3 regions of the Cytobacillus sp. Bac17 genome follow, and region 1 is predicted to be linked to each of the others. Evidence: riboswitches for the same ligand, from Rfam matches in the RefSeq annotation. Region 1 holds a riboswitch; each other region holds the start of a gene.
What was found. Region 1 has a riboswitch for thiamine pyrophosphate ahead of NR125_RS13405 (YkoF family thiamine/hydroxymethylpyrimidine-binding protein). Riboswitches for the same ligand answer to the same signal wherever they lie in the genome.
Positions count from the first base shown of each region.

Region 2: linked by a shared signal. The riboswitch ahead of thiT (energy-coupled thiamine transporter ThiT) and the one ahead of NR125_RS13405 (YkoF family thiamine/hydroxymethylpyrimidine-binding protein) in region 1 are both predicted to bind thiamine pyrophosphate.
Region 3: linked by a shared signal. The riboswitch ahead of thiC (phosphomethylpyrimidine synthase ThiC) and the one ahead of NR125_RS13405 (YkoF family thiamine/hydroxymethylpyrimidine-binding protein) in region 1 are both predicted to bind thiamine pyrophosphate.

Region 1 is NZ_JALJRC010000009.1:136,884-142,927, forward strand. Features, by position in the region: gene NR125_RS13390 (long-chain fatty acid--CoA ligase) at 1-1,130, opposite strand, end outside; gene NR125_RS13395 (coproporphyrinogen III oxidase) at 1,277-2,791, opposite strand; gene NR125_RS13400 (Cof-type HAD-IIB family hydrolase) at 3,007-3,873, opposite strand; TPP riboswitch at 4,103-4,204, shown strand; gene NR125_RS13405 (YkoF family thiamine/hydroxymethylpyrimidine-binding protein) at 4,293-4,898, shown strand; gene NR125_RS13410 (ECF transporter S component) at 4,900-5,496, shown strand; gene NR125_RS13415 (ABC transporter ATP-binding protein) at 5,480-6,044, shown strand, end outside.
Region 2 is NZ_JALJRC010000017.1:42,677-48,720, reverse strand. Features, by position in the region: gene NR125_RS18440 (AAA family ATPase) at 1-119, opposite strand, end outside; gene NR125_RS18435 (MATE family efflux transporter) at 405-1,745, shown strand; TPP riboswitch at 1,797-1,899, shown strand; gene thiT (energy-coupled thiamine transporter ThiT) at 1,966-2,565, shown strand; gene NR125_RS18425 (hypothetical protein) at 2,665-2,934, shown strand; gene NR125_RS18420 (hypothetical protein) at 3,054-3,293, shown strand; gene qoxD (cytochrome aa3 quinol oxidase subunit IV) at 3,369-3,674, opposite strand; gene qoxC (cytochrome aa3 quinol oxidase subunit III) at 3,675-4,280, opposite strand; gene qoxB (cytochrome aa3 quinol oxidase subunit I) at 4,270-6,044, opposite strand, start outside.
Region 3 is NZ_JALJRC010000003.1:216,808-222,851, forward strand. Features, by position in the region: gene thiC (phosphomethylpyrimidine synthase ThiC) at 1-1,370, opposite strand, end outside; TPP riboswitch at 1,497-1,611, opposite strand; gene NR125_RS07790 (hypothetical protein) at 1,799-2,083, opposite strand; gene NR125_RS07795 (bifunctional metallophosphatase/5'-nucleotidase) at 2,237-3,871, shown strand; gene NR125_RS07800 (hypothetical protein) at 3,976-4,212, shown strand; gene NR125_RS07805 (DUF3267 domain-containing protein) at 4,229-4,765, opposite strand; gene NR125_RS07810 (MFS transporter) at 4,864-6,044, opposite strand, start outside.

The DNA of each region.
Region 1 (6,044 bases):
TCCCATGCTGCTTCGCCATCCTTGCCGGCAATCTTCATTTCCAATCCGGGGACAAGTATGCCCTGCTTAGCTTTTATGTCCAGCTTCTCATCGGGTGATAACTCTTCCTGATAGCTTTTTAAAGTCGAAATAACAACAAGAGGGCTTGTTTCAGTCATTCCGTAAGCGTGCATGAATGGAATATTGTGTTTTTGCTCGAAAGCTTTAATCATGCCTTTTGGTGCAGCCGATCCTCCGCACAGAACCGATCGGAGTGAACTCATGTCATATTTATTTTCATCCAGCTCTTTTAATAATCCGAGCCAGATTGTCGGTACTCCGGCTGTTATCGTAACTTTTTCTGATTGGATAAGCTCAGCCAAAAGTTTAGGTGTAAAATATGGGCCCGGCAACACAAGAGTCGTTCCAAACCAGACAGCAGCAAAAGGGAGCCCCCATGCATTTACATGGAACATCGGCACTACCGGAAGGGCGATATCTTTCTCGCTTACCGCTGCACTATCTGCCATTCCCAGTGCCATACTGTGAAGGACGATACCCCTGTGGGAATAGACGACACCTTTAGGATTGCCTGTGGTCGCAGAGGTATAGCACATTCCAGCTGCTGAATTTTCATCCAGATCATCAGGATATTCGTATGCACCGCTTGCTTCATTGATAAGCGTTTCATAGTGATAAACCGGCGAAAGAGTAGTCTCAGGCAATTCATCTTCATCAGTCATAATAATGAAAGCCTTGACCGTTTTCAGTTCATCCTTAACCTTCTCAATTAAAGGGACAATATCAGGATCAATCAAAAGCACCTTATCTTCAGCATGGTTAATTATATAAGTAATATGTCGAGGTGACAGTCGTATATTAATCGTATGAAGAACGGCTCCGCTGCATGGAATGGCAAAATAAGCCTCCAAGTGGCGATGATGGTTCCAAGCAAGTGTCCCGACCTTGTCCCCTCTTTCCACCCCTATGTTTTGCAGGCTTTCTGCCAGCTTCCTTGTCCGTTCTGCAATCTCCTTATATGTAAATCTCTGAATTCCGCCGGCTGTTCTTGAAACGACTGTTTTCCTTGGAAAATACTTTTCTGCACGCTTTATCATTTGCGTCATAGTCAAAGGTGTCTGCATCATCATTACAATTCCCCCTTTTAGAAAACGCTTACATTTGGATTCATAGAATTCTATGATCTTTATTACCTATATTCATTCTCTTTATTTTCAGTAATTCCTTTAATTTCTTTCTGAATTTTCTAAAATATAAACTTTTAAAAAACCCCCGCCTATTCGGCCAGGGATTCGTGTTTATTAAAAAGTTCTTTTAATATTTTCAATTTCTCGTTTGCATAATGCTCAAAACTGTCATTATACGATTTAGGATCCTTCGGGTTTGCAAAATGAGTGATTTTCCCTGTCTGAGGATCAATGAACTTACTGGAGGCCCCGCATCCGAGCCCGATGATTGTCTGCTGTTCTTCCATAATCATGATGTTATAGATGCTTTCCTGATTCGGAAGGGCATAGCCGACATTTTCAAGATTGCCGAGAATATTTTTCTGACGGTAAAGATAATAAGGATGGTAATTATGCTGTTTTGTCCAATCCTCAGCCATGTCCATCATTTTTTCAATTTCTTCCCGCTCGGCAACTTTATATTTTTGCTTGTTCTTCGTCATTTCCGAAGCCCGTTTAAAGGATAAAGTATGAACTGTCAGAGATTCCGGCATTAATTTCTCAGTTTCATCCAAAGTATGCGAAAATTCCGGCACACCTTCTCCAGGAAGCCCAATAATCAGATCCATATTGATGTTATTCATTCCCATATTGCGGGCCAGATGGAACTTATCCACGGTTTCTTCCACTGTATGGTGGCGGCCAATGGCTTTCAAGGTCTCCTGAATATAGGACTGAGGATTGATGCTGATGCGGTCAATTTTCCATTTTTTCAGCACTTCAAGCTTTTCGGGTGTGATTGTATCCGGACGTCCGGCTTCCACAGTGACCTCCCGTATGTTTTCGACATCGGGAAAAGAGTCGTACATTTCCTCATAAAGCATATCCATCTCTTCCGCCGTAATGCTTGTCGGAGTCCCTCCACCATAATAGACAGTAGTAATTTTCACATCATTTTCTTTCAGCCACTCGCCAATTTTACGCATTTCGAAATGCAGGCCGCCAAGGAACGAGTTTACTGAACCCTGCCTGCCATTAATCGCATATGCAGGAAAAGTGCAATACGCGCATTTTGTCGGGCAGAATGGAATGCCAATATATATGCTGACTTCATTTTTTAAGTTATAAAGATCCGGTACGACAGCAAGCTGCCTGTCTACGATATTCTGCATAAGCTGGATCTTTTCATCTGTAATCAAATACTCTTCCTTAAGCTGCTGATGGGCTTCATGGAGAGGTGTCTGATGCTGTATGGCACGGTGAAGCAATTTTGTGGGACGTACCCCAGTCAGAATTCCCCACTTCTGGGTAATGCCTGTCCATTCCTGCAAAACAGTCAGATATACGTGGGATACTGCATTTTTTATTTGTTTAAAATTCTCTTTTTCTGTCTCAGACGGTACGAATTCCTTCTCAAAATTCGCTGAATGATTCTTGCCATCTTTATCAGAAAGCTCTGCAATGGCTTTAATGTGCTTTCCATGTTCAAGCTGAAGATTAATTGTAAGGTCGGCTGCATCATTCTCACCCAGCATCACTTCACATTCTTCAAAAAAGAGGTTCCCGATCAGCCGGAGCGGACGATGGAAACGTTCATCCTGTACACCTAAAATTGAAATGTTCAAATTGATCACCTTTTTTAGAAAATATATTAATCTGCCGATGTCTTTGTTTTCTTAGGGGCAGCTGCATAGTGTCTATTTTTCATGTTGACAAACTTCTTTTAGTGTACAGAAATGGGGAAACAAGGTCAATATAAGGGAAATGATTCCTAATGGATACCCAGTATCGCAAAGCAAAAAAAGAGCCGATTTACTAATCGAGCTCTCTTTGATTGATTTTATTTTAATAGATTCATTTTCTTCAGGAAATCAATTGGATGCTGTTTGCGGAAATGTTCTTTGACCATGTAGCTTACACCGTTCTGGTCATTGGATCGTGTCAGCCAGTCTGCTGCTTTTTTGACTTCGGCAGGTGCATTACCCATAGCCACACCGAGGCCGGCGGCTTCAATCATTTCCAGATCATCCTCCGAGTCGCCTATAACGACCATTTGGTTTCGGGAAATTCCGAGATGTTCACATAAATAGAGCAAACCATTCAGCTTTGAAACTCCGGCAGGTACAATATCCATCCGCAGATCACTTAACTTAATGACTTCTACATTTTCAAACATGCCCCTAATGGCTGCCTGGGCATCCTCAAGGTCGTCTTTATCTTCAAAATACACTTCAATTTTTGGCGGTGTGACCGGCTCATCTAAAATGGTGTCACTTAATGAATCCACAAATTGCTGCGAGTAAAAAATGGGATCGCCGGTTGTAAAAACAGTTTTAGCAAGCATATTGGTATTGAGCTTGGTTTTGTTGGCAAGGGAATATTTTTCGTGCACCAGCCTGATTTGACAGGTAAAGCCTTCAAGCAGGCGCACGATTTCAAACGTTTCATCTTCCTGTATCCTTTTTACAAATATCGGCTTTTCCTGAGAAGCTGCAATATAAGCTCCCCTGTGTGTGACCAGCAAGGAATTGATTTTCAATGCTTTGGCCGCTTTTTTCGCGGATGGAAAGCTTCTGGATGTGACAAGTGTTACATAAATTCCTTTTTGCTGCACATATTCAATCGCTTCTTTTGTTGATTTATGAAGTCTTCCATTTGATTGGAGTAGTGTTCCGTCAATATTTAAAGCAAGCATTCTATATATCATCCAATTTGCCCCCTATTCTCGGTGTAAAATTGTCCTATTACACTTTTATGAAGGGAAGGATTGGATTAGAACATGACATGGACAATGCAGAAATTTTTTCATAGCTTATCTGTGTTATTGAAGGCGTTTATCTGTTTTCATAGATCATTTGATTTAAAGAATTGTAAATTAGTCATTTACAATTTGGATGCTCCGTATTAAGATGGAGTCAATAAAAACTGCATATCTTATTTTGCACTAGGGGAGCTTTTAGGCTGAGAAGAACAATCCGTTCTGACTCTTATCACCCGATCTGGATAATACCAGCGTGGGGAAGTGCAGGTGAACGGCTATCATTTCTAGTGTATTGATATCATTCAACTGCATTTCCTTTTGGGAATGCAGTTTTTTAATTTTATATAAACCAGGAGGATGGCAAAATGCAGGAAAATTTCTTATGCGGAACAAGCGAGATTACAGGGTGCAGGTTTTCGATTTATCCAATGACTGACAGGTTTGTGGATGTTATTTTATCTGCTCTAAAAGAAGTGGATACAAGCAAGATATGGATGGAAACAGATGATGTGAGCACTTGTGTGCGCGGCAGGTCCATTCATGTTTTTGATGTAGTCAAAGCGATTTATCTTGAAGCTGCTAAGCATGGTGATCATGTAGTATTTAACGGCACATTTTCAAATGGATGCCCTGGCGATACTGCCGGAGATGCTTATCTTGCTGAAAATGAAGAGAAGGCGAATGAAAAAAAATCTGCTGGAATCAGCCAGGAAGTCGCTGTCCAGTTCGCACTTTATCCGATGGGGATTCCTGGATACATGAACGTCATTATGAACCAAGTCGAGCTTGCAAAGGCTCAGGGAACGTTTACTGAAGGAGTGCATTATGCTTCAAGATTAGATGGGAATGCACACGATGTTTTTAAAACGCTGGAAGATGCTTTCGAAAGCTGTAAGAAAAGCGATTCCACTCATATTGTCATGACGGTTAATATGTCTGCAAACAGTCCTTCCAAAAAGGGGGCTGTGTAAAATGCTCGAAAAATGGAAGCTTCGTGAGGTCATTGTCCTATCTGTACTCGCTGTTGTGTTTGCAGTTGTATACCTGGTGTTCATGCAATTTGGCAACGTGTTATATGGGATGTTTGGCTTAATTGGCTTTGATCTGATTTTTGGCATTTGGTTTATTGTTTCAATCATCGCAGCGTACATAATCAGAAAACCCGGAGCAGCCTTTTTATCGGAAACCATCGCAGCGGCCATTGAAGTCATGATTGGCAATGCAGTAGGCCCTCGCCTGATTCTTTCAGGCATGATTCAGGGGATTGGAGCAGAAGCTGTTTTTGCGGCAACTAAATGGAACAATTACCGGACATGGGTTTTAATTGCTGCCGGCATGGGCTCTTCTGTTACGAGCTTTATTTGGGGCTATTTCATTTCCGGCTACGCAGCCCTCTCACCCGGTTATGTAACTGCCATGTTTTTTGTGAGACTGGTTAGCGGTGCTTTGCTCGCTGGATTGCTGGGGAAATGGCTGAGTAAGAGTCTTGCTAAAACTGGGGCATTAAACAGCTTCCCTATCGGAAAAGAGCTGAGAAGGGAAAAATCACAAAATGGCATTTCAGCATAACCAGCCTTTATTAATAACAGAAAAGCTGTCCTTCCGGCATGAAGATGTGAAGAATCCTGTTTTTAAGAATGTGAATTTCAGCCTTAATTCAGGGGAAGCTGTTCTATTATTGGGCCCCAGCGGCTGCGGAAAAAGCACGCTTGCTTTCTGCTTAAATAAATTGTATCCGGAAGCCGTTGATGGCGACTTGGATGGCACCATTTCCTTCAAAGGAAAGATACTGGATGAATTCCCGCCAGGTGAAATTAATCAGCACATTGGCATTGTGTTTCAGGATCCTGAAAGCCAGTTTTGCATGACAACAGTTGAAGAGGAGCTGGCATTCGGCCTTGAGAATATGAAAACACCTCCTGCAGAAATTGAGACCAAGATTGATGAAGCACTGGAACTTGTTCATCTTCTGCCATTTAAGCACGCCTTAATCCACACCCTTTCGGGGGGACAAAAGCAAAAACTTGCACTTGCATGTGTATTGTCATTAAAACCGGATATCCTGATTTTGGATGAACCGACAGCAAATCTTGACCCGGCTTCAAGCTATGAACTTA
Region 2 (6,044 bases), on a different contig from region 1:
AACGGGACTGTCACATCCTTTTTTCCTGCTTGTACGGTCCAAATAACCGCCGCCAAAATCACCGTGATCACCAATGCAATAGAAACAATCGTCGAAGGCTTCTTAAGACGTGATTTCAACTATTTCCCTCCTCATTAAACATACCTACATTATAAGGAAAAAGAATTGTTAATTACAGGGTTTTACACTTTTTAAACGTTGTAAATTATGGAAAAATAATATCTCATTAGAGGAATTGTGCTATAACAGCATTCCAGGTGCATCAATTTATGATAAAAATGTGACAGAGATGAAGCAAATAAAATTATAAAACATAATAACAATCAAAACTATAAAATTGGAAACTGGATATGAAATAGTGAATAATAGAAACTGTGAAAAAAATATGGGAAAAAGGTGTAAAGATGGCACAGCAGGATTTTACAAAAGGAAATATATTCAAACAGCTCTTGGTGTTCTCAACTCCAATCATGCTCACTAATTTTCTGCAGGTTTCCTATCAATTTATTGATAGTCTGTGGGTTGGGAATCTGCTTGGGGCCGACGCATTGGGAGCTGTGGCGGTGTCCGGCACTGTAATCTTTACAGTTCTTTCTTTTATCATTGGAATAAACAATGCGGCGTTAACGATTTTATCCCAGCAAAAGGGTGGGGATCATGAAGAGGGGCTGAAACAATATTTGAATGCCTTTACCGTCATTCAGACAATTATGTCAGTTGCTCTTGGAATAGCCGGATTCCTGTTTGCAGAAAGAATTTTGGCCATAATGGGCACACCTGCAGGAATGGCTGAAGGTGCAGCATCCTATTTGCAGATTAACTTCATTGGTATTCTGTTTTTATTTGGATACAATTTTATAGGAACCGTACTCAGGGCGCTCGGAGACAGCAAGAGTCCACTGTACTTTGTCCTGATAGCAGTCGTATTAAATGCAATCCTGGACCCTCTTTTTATATCTGTATTCCAGCTTGGTATTGATGGGGCAGCTTGTGCTACGATCCTTTCACAGGGGTTCGCATTTATGATCGGAATGATATTCATACTCCGCAAAAAGCTGGCGCCGTTCACTATTCCTTCTTGGCCGCATAAAGAGGAAGCGGCATTAATTTTCAAGCTCGGCATCCCTTCTGGACTTCAAATGACCGTTATATCGGCTGGTGTTATGGCTATTATGTCTGTCGTCACCTCTTTTGGCGATGACGTGGTTGCGGGATTTGGTGCAGCTCAGCGTATTGACAGCATCATTATGCTTCCTGCGATGGCATTGGGGACTGCAGTCAACAGTATGGCCGGTCAAAATATAGGGAGAAATCAATGGGAACGGGTTCATCAAATCGCCTTGTACGGAGTCATTTACAATCTTGGAATCATGTTTATCATCGCTTTTGGTACGGTCCTATTTGCAGAACACGGGGTGCGCCTGTTTATACAGGATAAAGAATCAGTTCAGTATGGCACTGACTATTTAAAGATCATTGCCTTTTTTTATCCGCTCCTGGGCATTAATTTTATATTGAATGGTGTGGTAAGAGCTTCCGGTGCGATGTTTCAAGTGCTCATACTGAATATCATTTCATTCTGGATCCTGCGCTATCCTTTAACATTCCTATTTTCAAAGTTTATGGGTGATAAAGGAATTGCTGCAGGCATGGGGATAAGCTTTGCTATAAGCAGTGTCATCGCCTTTATGTATTACCGTATCGGAAAGTGGGATAAACAGGCTATATTTGGAGAGGGAAAATAATCCTTTTCACTTTCATTTATTTCATTTATACTAAAATTGGATAATACAATAACGTGCCACAAGGGGAGCATTCTGCTGAGAGTGAATAGTTCGCTGTTCTGACCCTTTGAACCTGTTAGATAATGCTAGCGCAGGAATGTGGAATAAAAGGCGGAAGGGGTTTTTCTGCCTGCTTGTTCTCCCTTGGGGTATCGTCATACGATTATAGGGGGATTTTTTTATGAAAAAATTAAGCCTGACGGCGATGATTGAAGCTTCATTTTTTGCAGCATTTGCTATTATTTTGGATTTCCTTCCATCTATTAAGCTGTCGCCTTCCATTTCAATTTCTGCTGCGATGATTCCCATATTCATTTTGGCATTCAGATGGGGCTTTAAAGTCAGCTTCATTGCCGGTCTATTATGGGGAATATTGCAGATTGCCATGGGTGATGCCTGGATTGCGACTCCGCTTCAGGCATTTATTGAGTACTTTGTGGCATTTGCCTGTATCGGTTTTGCCGGTTTGTTTTTCCGACCAATTCAAAATCAGCTGCGCAGCGGAAACAAGAAAAAGGCATTGGGCTGGGTTGTTTTAGCTGTGTTTGCCGGAAGCCTTGCCCGGTATTTCTGGCATTACATAGCAGGTGTCCTTTTCTTTGGGAGCTATGCGCCGGAAGGGATGTCACCGGTTCTCTTTTCCTTCCTGGCAAACGGTGCAACCATGCTCGGAGCAGCTATTCTCTGCTCGATTTTAGCAGTATTAATTATATCTTCAGCTCCAAGATTGATCATAAGAAAAACGGATGAAGTTATTCAATCACAAAAACGCGCTTCCTAATATAATCAGCCTCTTTGGAAATTTCCAAAGAGGTTTTTTCTTATTTTAGGAAACTGCTCCTGAAAAATGGGTATATTACTCAAAAAGGGGAGTGATTGTTTGTCAAACACATTGCAGGGCAATATTATTACAGGTGTATATGATGCAGAAACCAGTGCCTTTGAGATCCAGAAGGTTAAAAATTTCAGCACCCAGTCTGTCCTTAACAAAAATCAATGTGAAAATTTGTATAACTATTTATCCCTTCATGAAGAGGATGAGGGAGGACAGATTATTACACTTTACGATCAAATGCCATTAATGCTGACCAGGCAGGAAATAGGCAATTTAAAGAAAGATTTGGAGAACATTAAAAAGCTATATCAGTAGAAAATTGCTTTGCACCTTTGCAAAGCTTTTTTTGCATAAATAAATTTGACAATTTTGTGACAAAAAGTTTGACAAATTTGTGAACATAGTTAGAATATTAAATAAAAGGGGATGAAAATATGACTTTAAAACAGCAAAAGGTGCTGCATTTTTTTAGAAATGTTACTGCGGCCGGTATTCTTTTAGGGTTAATTGTCTTTATTTCAAGCTTTTTTGTAAGCGGTCTCACGGGTGAGTATGTTTTATCAATCGGTTTAAGCATTATGGTATCATCCATGCTAATTTTTGGATTCGGATTTTTTATCAATGTGATGGAAGAAATGACAAAGGGCAGCAAGGGAATCAGACAATACAAATAAAACCGGCCTCCAAAAGGGAGACCGGTTTTATTATCTGGCTCATGGGATGGACAAGGCGATTCCGCTTTTCTTGAATTAATGAGCCGCGTGCCCAGAAGTGAGAACCCAAATAGAACCTACTACAATTACAATAACCATAAATACGGCATAAATCATATTAACTAAGTTCGTTTTGCCGTCTTCTCCTTCTCTTAAGTGCATGAACATGAACAGCTGCATGCCTGCCTGAATGACAGCCAGCGAGCCGATGATCCACATGATCACTTTAAAAGAGAGGTTCGTTTTTAGGGCAATACCTGCTGCTGCAAATGTCAGCACAAGGGAAACAGCAAATCCAATGACATGGCTTATAGGGAAGCTTTTTGATTGATGATGTTCCATTTAAGCCACCAGTCCTTTCAAATACACGAATGTGAAAATAAAGATCCAGACCACATCAAGGAAGTGCCAGTAAAGGCCGATAATAAACGTTTTTCTTGCTGTAGTAGGGGTAAGGCCTCTTTTTAAAAGCTGGATAATGACCATAGTTGCCCAGCCAATCCCCAATGTAACATGGGCTCCGTGTGTACCCAGCAGGACAAATAAGCTGGATAGGAACGCACTTGTCTGCATCGTTGCACCTTCATGGGCATAATGGATAAACTCATTAATCTCCATGAATAGGAATCCTGCGCCAAGTGCAAGGGTAATCACCAGCCAGGTGATTAGCCCTTTCAGGTTATGGCGGCGCATTTCAAAAATGGCGATGCCCATTGTAAAGCTGCTTGTCAAAAGGAGGACTGTCTGAATCATGACATCCTTGATCACAAAAATGTCTTTATGTGTTGGCCCTCCAGCAAAGCGTTCATATAAAACTCCATATACTCCGAACAGAGTGGCAAATAGAACGATTTCAGCGCCAAGGAAAACCCAGAAGCCAAGAATATTCATCCGGTCCTGTTCAGTTTGATATTCAAGGGGCAAAGAAGTATCCACTTTAGCTGACATGATCGTGCACCTCTCCTTCTGTTTTTCTCCACGCATTTTCAATTCTGTGGATTTCATCTTTTGTAACATGGAAGCCTTCATTGTAATCGAATGAACGAATGATCAATCCAGCAAAAATGCCGATGGCAGCTACAGCTGCAGCGATGTGCCATTCAAATACAAGGAGGAAGCCTGCGATGCCAAAGATGACACCCATATAAATCGGAAGCCAGGAATTGCTTGGCATATGAATCTCTTCGATTTCACTGTCATATAACGTTAAGCCTTCATTCTTTTTTTTCATGTGCCAGAAAGGATCAAGGGATTTAACTTCCGGCAGTTTTGCAAAGTTATAGAATTGAACAGGTGACGCAGTAGACCATTCCAATGTTCTTGCGTCCCATGGGTCGCTTGAAATGTTTCTGTCGGCATAGCGGATGCTCCAGTAAATGTTGTAGCAGAACACCGCGAATCCGGCTGCCAGAATGATGGAACCAATTGCCGAAAGCATAAAGAGTGGTGCAAATCCAGACTCGGCAGAGTATGTGTATGCACGTCTTACAGCTCCGTTTAATCCAAGGAAGAACATAGGCATGAATGTTACGTTAAAGCCGATAACAAATAGCCAGAAATGCCATTTACCGATTTTTTCATTCAGCATGAAGCCGAACATTTTTGGCCACCAGTAGTAAAGACCTGCAAATACCGCAAATACGACACCTGGAATTAATACATAGTGGAAGTGGGCAACCAGGAATAATGTATTGTGATACTGATAATCCGCTGCACCCATTGCAAGCATTACGCCAGTAACCCCGCCTATGACGAAGCATGGGACGAATGCAAGTGCCCAAAGCATGGCGGAAGTAATTTTTATGCGGCCTTTACGCATCGTAAACAGCCAGTTAAACATCTTGACTCCAGTCGGTATGGCTATCGCCATCGTCGTGATGGAGAAGAAAGAGTTTACAGCAGGGCCTGATCCCATTGTATAGAAATGGTGGACCCAGACAACCATACTTAAAAGGGCAATTCCAAGGATGGAAAATACCATTGATTTATATCCAAACAATGATTTTCTTGAGAAAGTGGCAATAACTTCTGAGAAAATCCCGAATGCAGGAAGGGCAACAATGTAAACTTCAGGATGTCCCCAAAGCCAGAACAGGTTAGCCCAAAGCATATCCATTCCTCCGCCTGATACTGTAAAGAAGTGTGTTCCATACAGACGGTCGAATGTCATCAGTGCCAATGCAACTGTGAAAATAGGGAAAGCTGCCACAATCAGAATGGATGTTACAAAGGTAGTCCAAGTGAACATCGGCATTTTCATTAGTGTCATGCCTTTTGTTCTCATTTTCAAAATCGTGACGATAAAGTTTATACCTGTCATCAGTGTCCCGATACCAGCAATTTGCAGCGCGACTGCGTAAAAATTATTGCCGATTCCAGGGCTGAATTCCTTGCCTGCAAGAGGGAAGTAAGATGTCCAGCCTGCATCAGGCGATCCCCCGATAACAAAAGAAATATTAAATAGCATAGCTCCGCTGAAGAACAGCCAGAAGCTAAGTGCATTCAGCTGCGGAAAGGCAACGTCACGCGCACCAATTTGAAGCGGAATGACAACGTTCATTAATCCAATCAAGAATGGCATTGCCATGAAAAGAATCATAATAACGCCGTGTGTTGTAAAAATTTCATTATAGTGCTGTGAATTCAGAAATTCCATTTCAGGGCGTGCTGTCTGAGCTTTCATCAGCAAGCCGTCCATCCCGCCGCGGAAAA
Region 3 (6,044 bases), on a different contig from region 1:
TAGCAAAGCATTGCCGTACCATACCAGCCTATCATGGCAGCCCCGATTGCAGAGGTAATGTGGTCATATCCTGGAGCTATATCTGTTGTTAGGGGCCCAAGTGTATAAAATGGCGCTTCCTTGCAGATCTCCAATTGTTTATCCATATTCTCTTTAATTAAATGCATTGGAACATGGCCAGGTCCCTCCACCATTACCTGTACATCGTGTTCCCATGCAATTTTCGTCAACTCCCCAAGTGTCTCGAGCTCTGCAAATTGAGCCTCGTCATTGGCATCTGCAATCGATCCCGGGCGCAGCCCATCCCCGAGTGAGAAGGCCACATCATAGGCTTTCATGATCTCGCAGATTTCTTCAAAATGTGTATATAAAAAGTTTTCTTTATGATGATGCAAACACCATTGGGCCATAATGGATCCGCCCCTCGATACAATTCCGGTTAAGCGTTTTGCCGACAGCGGAACATACCTCAAAAGGACACCTGCATGAATGGTAAAGTAGTCAACCCCCTGCTCAGCTTGTTCGATTAAGGTATCTCTGTAAACTTCCCACGTAAGATCCTCGGCAATGCCATTAACCTTTTCAAGTGCCTGATAAATGGGAACGGTGCCGACCGGAACGGCAGAGTTCCTGATAATCCATTCACGTGTGGTATGAATATTTTTGCCTGTAGATAGATCCATGATCGTGTCTGCTCCCCATCGAGTAGCCCAGGTCATTTTTTCTACCTCTTCCTCAATAGAGGATGAAACAGCAGAATTTCCAATGTTCGCATTAATTTTTACGTGGAAATTCCTTCCGATGATCATCGGCTCTGTCTCAGGATGATTGATATTGGAAGGAATGATTGCCCGCCCTCTTGCTACTTCAGACCGCACAAATTCCGGATCCATATTTTCCCGAATGGCTATATACTCCATCTCAGGAGTAATGATCCCCTTTTTTGCATAGTGAAGCTGGGTAACATTCTTTCCTTTTTTTGCTCTCAATGGCTTGCGGGATAAGCCAGGAAAAACTTTATGATTAGCACGCGGATCATGTTCATCGCGGTACCCATTATCCTCGGGCTTTATTTTCCGCCCATCATACTCTTCAACATCCCCGCGTTCATGAATCCACCGGCTTCTCAGAGCAGGAAGCCCTTTTTTTAGATCTGCCGTATATTGAGGATCCGTATAAGGTCCGCTCGTATCATATACTCGAACCGGCTCATTGATTTCCTCTCCAAAAGTTCCGGAAGTGGGACTTAACTCTATCTCACGCATTGGAACCTTTATATCAGGCCTGGATCCCTCCACATAGACTTTTTTGCTGCCAGTAAAGCACGACATAATGGAAATGCTCTTTTGATTTAATGAACTTGCCGTCATTGATCATCTCTCCCTTATAAAAATATAAGGACGAGACCTGGAACCAAGGAAGTGCCAGATATGTAAAAAAGCCGGTCCACATAAAGATGGACCGGCTTAACCGAAGATGTCTTTGCACAAAGAAATTTTTGCACATTCTAACTTCCCCACGCTGGTATGATCCAGATCAGGTCCAAAGAGTCAAGAAACTTTAGCGCGTTTCTTTCTCAGCCCAAGCTATTGGGCACCCCTAGTTATTGCTATTAAATTCAATTTTAGTATACAGAATTGCGGAAACAAATGAAAGGAATTATTTCAGAATTCTGTCAGATGAAAAATTTTGCCTTTATTCTGCTCCTTACCCCGTTTTCCTTAATTCAATTTTTTTACTTCTGAATGAATATCAAAAACGCCTGTCAGCGGCAGACGTTTTCCGTGAATTATGCGGGTTAGTTCCCGTCAGACTCCTCATCATTCATATCCATATCACTTTCATCCATACTCTCTTCATCTTGTGGTGATTCTTCATTCATGCCGGGCTCCTCCATATCAGATTCTTCTGATGTGCCAGGATCCTGCATTTCATTATCTTCATTATTGTTTTCTTCCATCTGATTATCTTCCAATTCCACATCTTCCGTTTCCGGCGGCGGATCCTGTTCATCCGTTCCGCATCCTGCCAACAATAATCCTGCACTCAATGGAACTGATAGCCATAGCTTCTTATAATTCATGTATTGTCATCTCCTTTTGCAGTATTATGTTTCTTTAAGACCTTACCCTTTTAGCAGGAGGCCAAACTTTTCTGATCCTTAATAGCCCACCATCCGATTAAATCCCTGATATCTGCAAATACTATCCCTGCCACAAATACTGGAGGATGAATGATGAGAGTACTTTTCACCCTTATTTTATTTAGCTTCCTGGGAATGCCTCTATTCAGCGGACAGCCTGCAGAAAAAGAACAAGGGAATCAGCAGGGTCTTTCGGAAGAATATCACGGCCATGTTGAAGAACGTACAGAAGCACCATACAAGCAAATTCAATTGCTGGGCATTAATGATTTCCATGGGCAGCTGAATGTCACTCGGCAGGTTAACGGCAGACCGGCAGGACGCGCTGATTACCTCGCTGCCTATTTGCGGCAGCGTGCTTCTGAAAATAAAAACACCCTTTTGCTGCATGCTGGCGACATGATTGGAGCTAGCCCGCCAGTATCCGCTCTTCTGCGGGATGAACCGACTATTGAATTTTTGAATAAGATGGGGTTTGATATCGGAACTATCGGTAATCATGAATTTGATCGAGGATCTGATGAACTGCTTCGCCTGCTAAGTGGCAGCAGCCCTTCAGCGGCAAAAGTTTATTCCGGTTCCCATTTCCCATGGATTGCAGCCAATGTCATCAGTCAAAAGTCAGGCAAGCCCTTTCTTCCTCCATATAAAATAGTAAACGTTAGCGGGATCCCAATTGGATTTATCGGAGTCATCACGAAAGAAACATCGGCTATTACCGCGCCAAACAGTGTGAAAGATCTGATCTTCACCGATGAAGCTGAAGCCATCAACAAGTATGCCCGAGAACTTAAAAAACAAGGAGTAAGAGCCATTGTGGTACTAGCGCATGTTCCTGGAAAATCAGAACCAAATGGTGAGCATGCAAGAGGCCCGTTAATAGAGTTGGCCCATCAGGCGGATGACGAAGTGGACATTATTTTCGGAGGCCATAGTCATGCCTATCTGAACAGTGTGGTAGATGGAAAGCTTCTTGTGCAGGCCTACTCATATGGCACTGCCTTTTCTGATGTAGATATAGAAATAGATCCCCAGACAAAGGATATTGTCCGCAAACACGCTGAAATTGTGAATGTTTTTCAAGAGAATATCCAGCCCGCAAGCGACATAACCAGGATGATCGAGAGCTATGAAAGAAAAGTTGAACCCTCGGTGAACAGATATATTGGCACTGCTGCCATTCCAATCACAGCCGAACAAAACAGAAGCGGTGAATCAGCCCTGGGCAATCTTATTGCCGATTCCCAGCGGGCAGTGATGAACACAGATTTCGCTTTCATCAATCCGGGAGGAATCCGGGCAAACATTGACGCCGGCAGAGTTACATGGGGAAACTTATATGTCGTCCTCCCCTTCAGCAATCACCTTGTCAAAATGAACCTAACAGGCAGCCAAATTCGTGATGTCCTTAATCAGCAATGGCAGCCAAATTCAACAAGAATTCTTCAGATTTCCGGCTTCTCTTATTCCTGGTATGACAGCCAGCCTTCCGGTGAAAAAGTAAAAGATATTTATCTTCCTGACGGAACAAAATTGGATTCGGACAAGATCTATTCGGTCACTGTAAATACCTATCTCGCTGATGGCGGAGACAATTTTACAGTATTCCGAAAAGGGACGAACAGAGTGACCGGACCAAGTGATATAGATGCACTAGTGGACTATATACAGAATTCAGCACAGCCATTCAGCTCCGCGATTGAGGGACGCATAAAAAGAATAGACTGAAAAAGGACAGCTCGGGGACTGTCCTTTTTTCTTGTTCATTTAATACTAACAGCAGGATCGACATCATATCCTTCTATTAGGATCAGAAAGAAAGGAATAGGATAATGAAAAAGTATATTTATTTTCTCATGCTGTTCGGCGTCTTTTTTCCATTTTTTCATAAGACAGCCATTGTTTTTGAAAACTGGAGATTGTGTACAAATACATCCAAATTGATAGGGATCCAGCTTTATGGACTGGATTCAATGAGAAACCTTCTAATATCATCACTGGCGGCCCTGGTTGCTTTCTTTTTCACCCAGCTATTTATTGTGTGGGACAAAAAACATAAAAGTTCTTAAACATATGAATTGAAGCCTATTCATAAACCGTAAATTGCGGTTTAGTCGGATGGTCAATGACAAGAGCATCATTTGGAAATTTTAAGAGCTTTTTATACAAAACAAGGTCTCCAAAACATCCAACTGTCAATATCGCCCCTAATATCGATAATCCAGGCATATTCAGTACAATTCCAAGAACAAGGGGCAATAAGCCAGTCGGAATGAATGGCAGCATTAAAACCTTTTTCATTTGCTGAACCGTCACTGGCTGTTTAGCATGAGCATAGGCCACACCCAATTTCAAATTGACTCCCCAGGACATTTCGCTCCATGGGACACCGCCAATATAGCGGAAACCTGCCAAATGGATGGCTTCATGCAAGATAACGATAACGGCCATACCAGCTAAAAATAATAGCATACCTATAAGATCAAAAGACATTTCTCCTCCGCCATATATTACGGCATGTAAAAAGAGCACCCCAAATACCAGCGCAATCGTTGCTATGAATAAATAAACCTGCAATTTCATCATTGAAATGGAAACAACCGTTTGTTTTTTATTTTCCAAATTTTCACCCCGCGAGGAATTGGTCGATTACCTATATTTACGGATCACAAACAGCAAAGTTTCAAAAAATGGCTATTGCCGGCAGCTCCCCATTGCCTTTAGCCCTCCGCTTCTAATGCATTACCTTTACCTTGAAGCTTCAGCTGAATAAAACCAAAAATGGACGAAATGATTAATAATATTCCTGATAAAATGTAAATAAGCCGAACACCGATTAGATCAGTTAAGACCCCTATGCCCAAAATGGAGAAAACGAAAATCAATTCGTTTAAGACAGATTTAGCAGCAAGAATTTTCGTGAGCATTGTTTCATCTGCACTATTTTGATACATAGTGGTTTGCGCAAGATCCCGCAGCTGATAGGCAGGTCCCATCAATATTACAAATAGCAGCGCTAAGAAAGGATTCGAAATAAAACCATACCCCAAGGTAAGAATCCCGAAAGCACTGGATCCAATCAGCATAAAAATAATCAAACGGCCTTGCAGTAAATAAGAAAGCCGATAAATGAGGATTCCTCCAGCAATAGTGCCTAAGTAATATCCTCCGTTGATATAGCCCCACCAAGACTCCCCCTTTCCAAGGGCATCCTCCACATAGGTTAACGTAACTGCACCAATCCAAATCGTTCCTGCCCAAGCTTCTATTAAATCCATTAGGATCAGGACTCGAAGCCCTTTATCCTGGAAGAGTAATTTCCAGCCAGCCGTTAGACTGGACAGCATCCGGAAGTTTGAGTTCACAGCAGGTGATTCGCTTTTTTTTATCAAAAACAAGCTTAGAATAGAAATAACAAGCAGAATGATCGTAATGATCAATGTGGATTGTTTGCCAAGGAAAGCTAACAGGATACCGCCAAAGGTCCACCCTGCAAACAAGAAAGTCTGGTCAACACTTGAGAGCAGGCTATTCGCTTTGACTCTTTGCTTTTTAGGAACAACAGCTTTTACCATGGACATTTTAATAGGCGAGAAAAAGCCATTGAAAAAGGATATAAGGGCCAACACTAAGAAAATAGCCATTAACATAAAATCCTTCATTTGCTGCAAGAATAATATCATTAATCCAGCAATCAGAACGATCTGGCTTATCTGGGAAAACTTCAATAGATTTACTGGCTGAAATCTATCCGAAATGGATGGAAGCAGTATATTACTGATCATTCTCGATATTACACTAATCAATGTGACGGCTGCAGAAAGTGCTGTGCTCCCTGTTTCATTATACAAATGCAGCACAACAGCCATCGTGTACAGGGCAAACCCAAGATTCGTTGCTG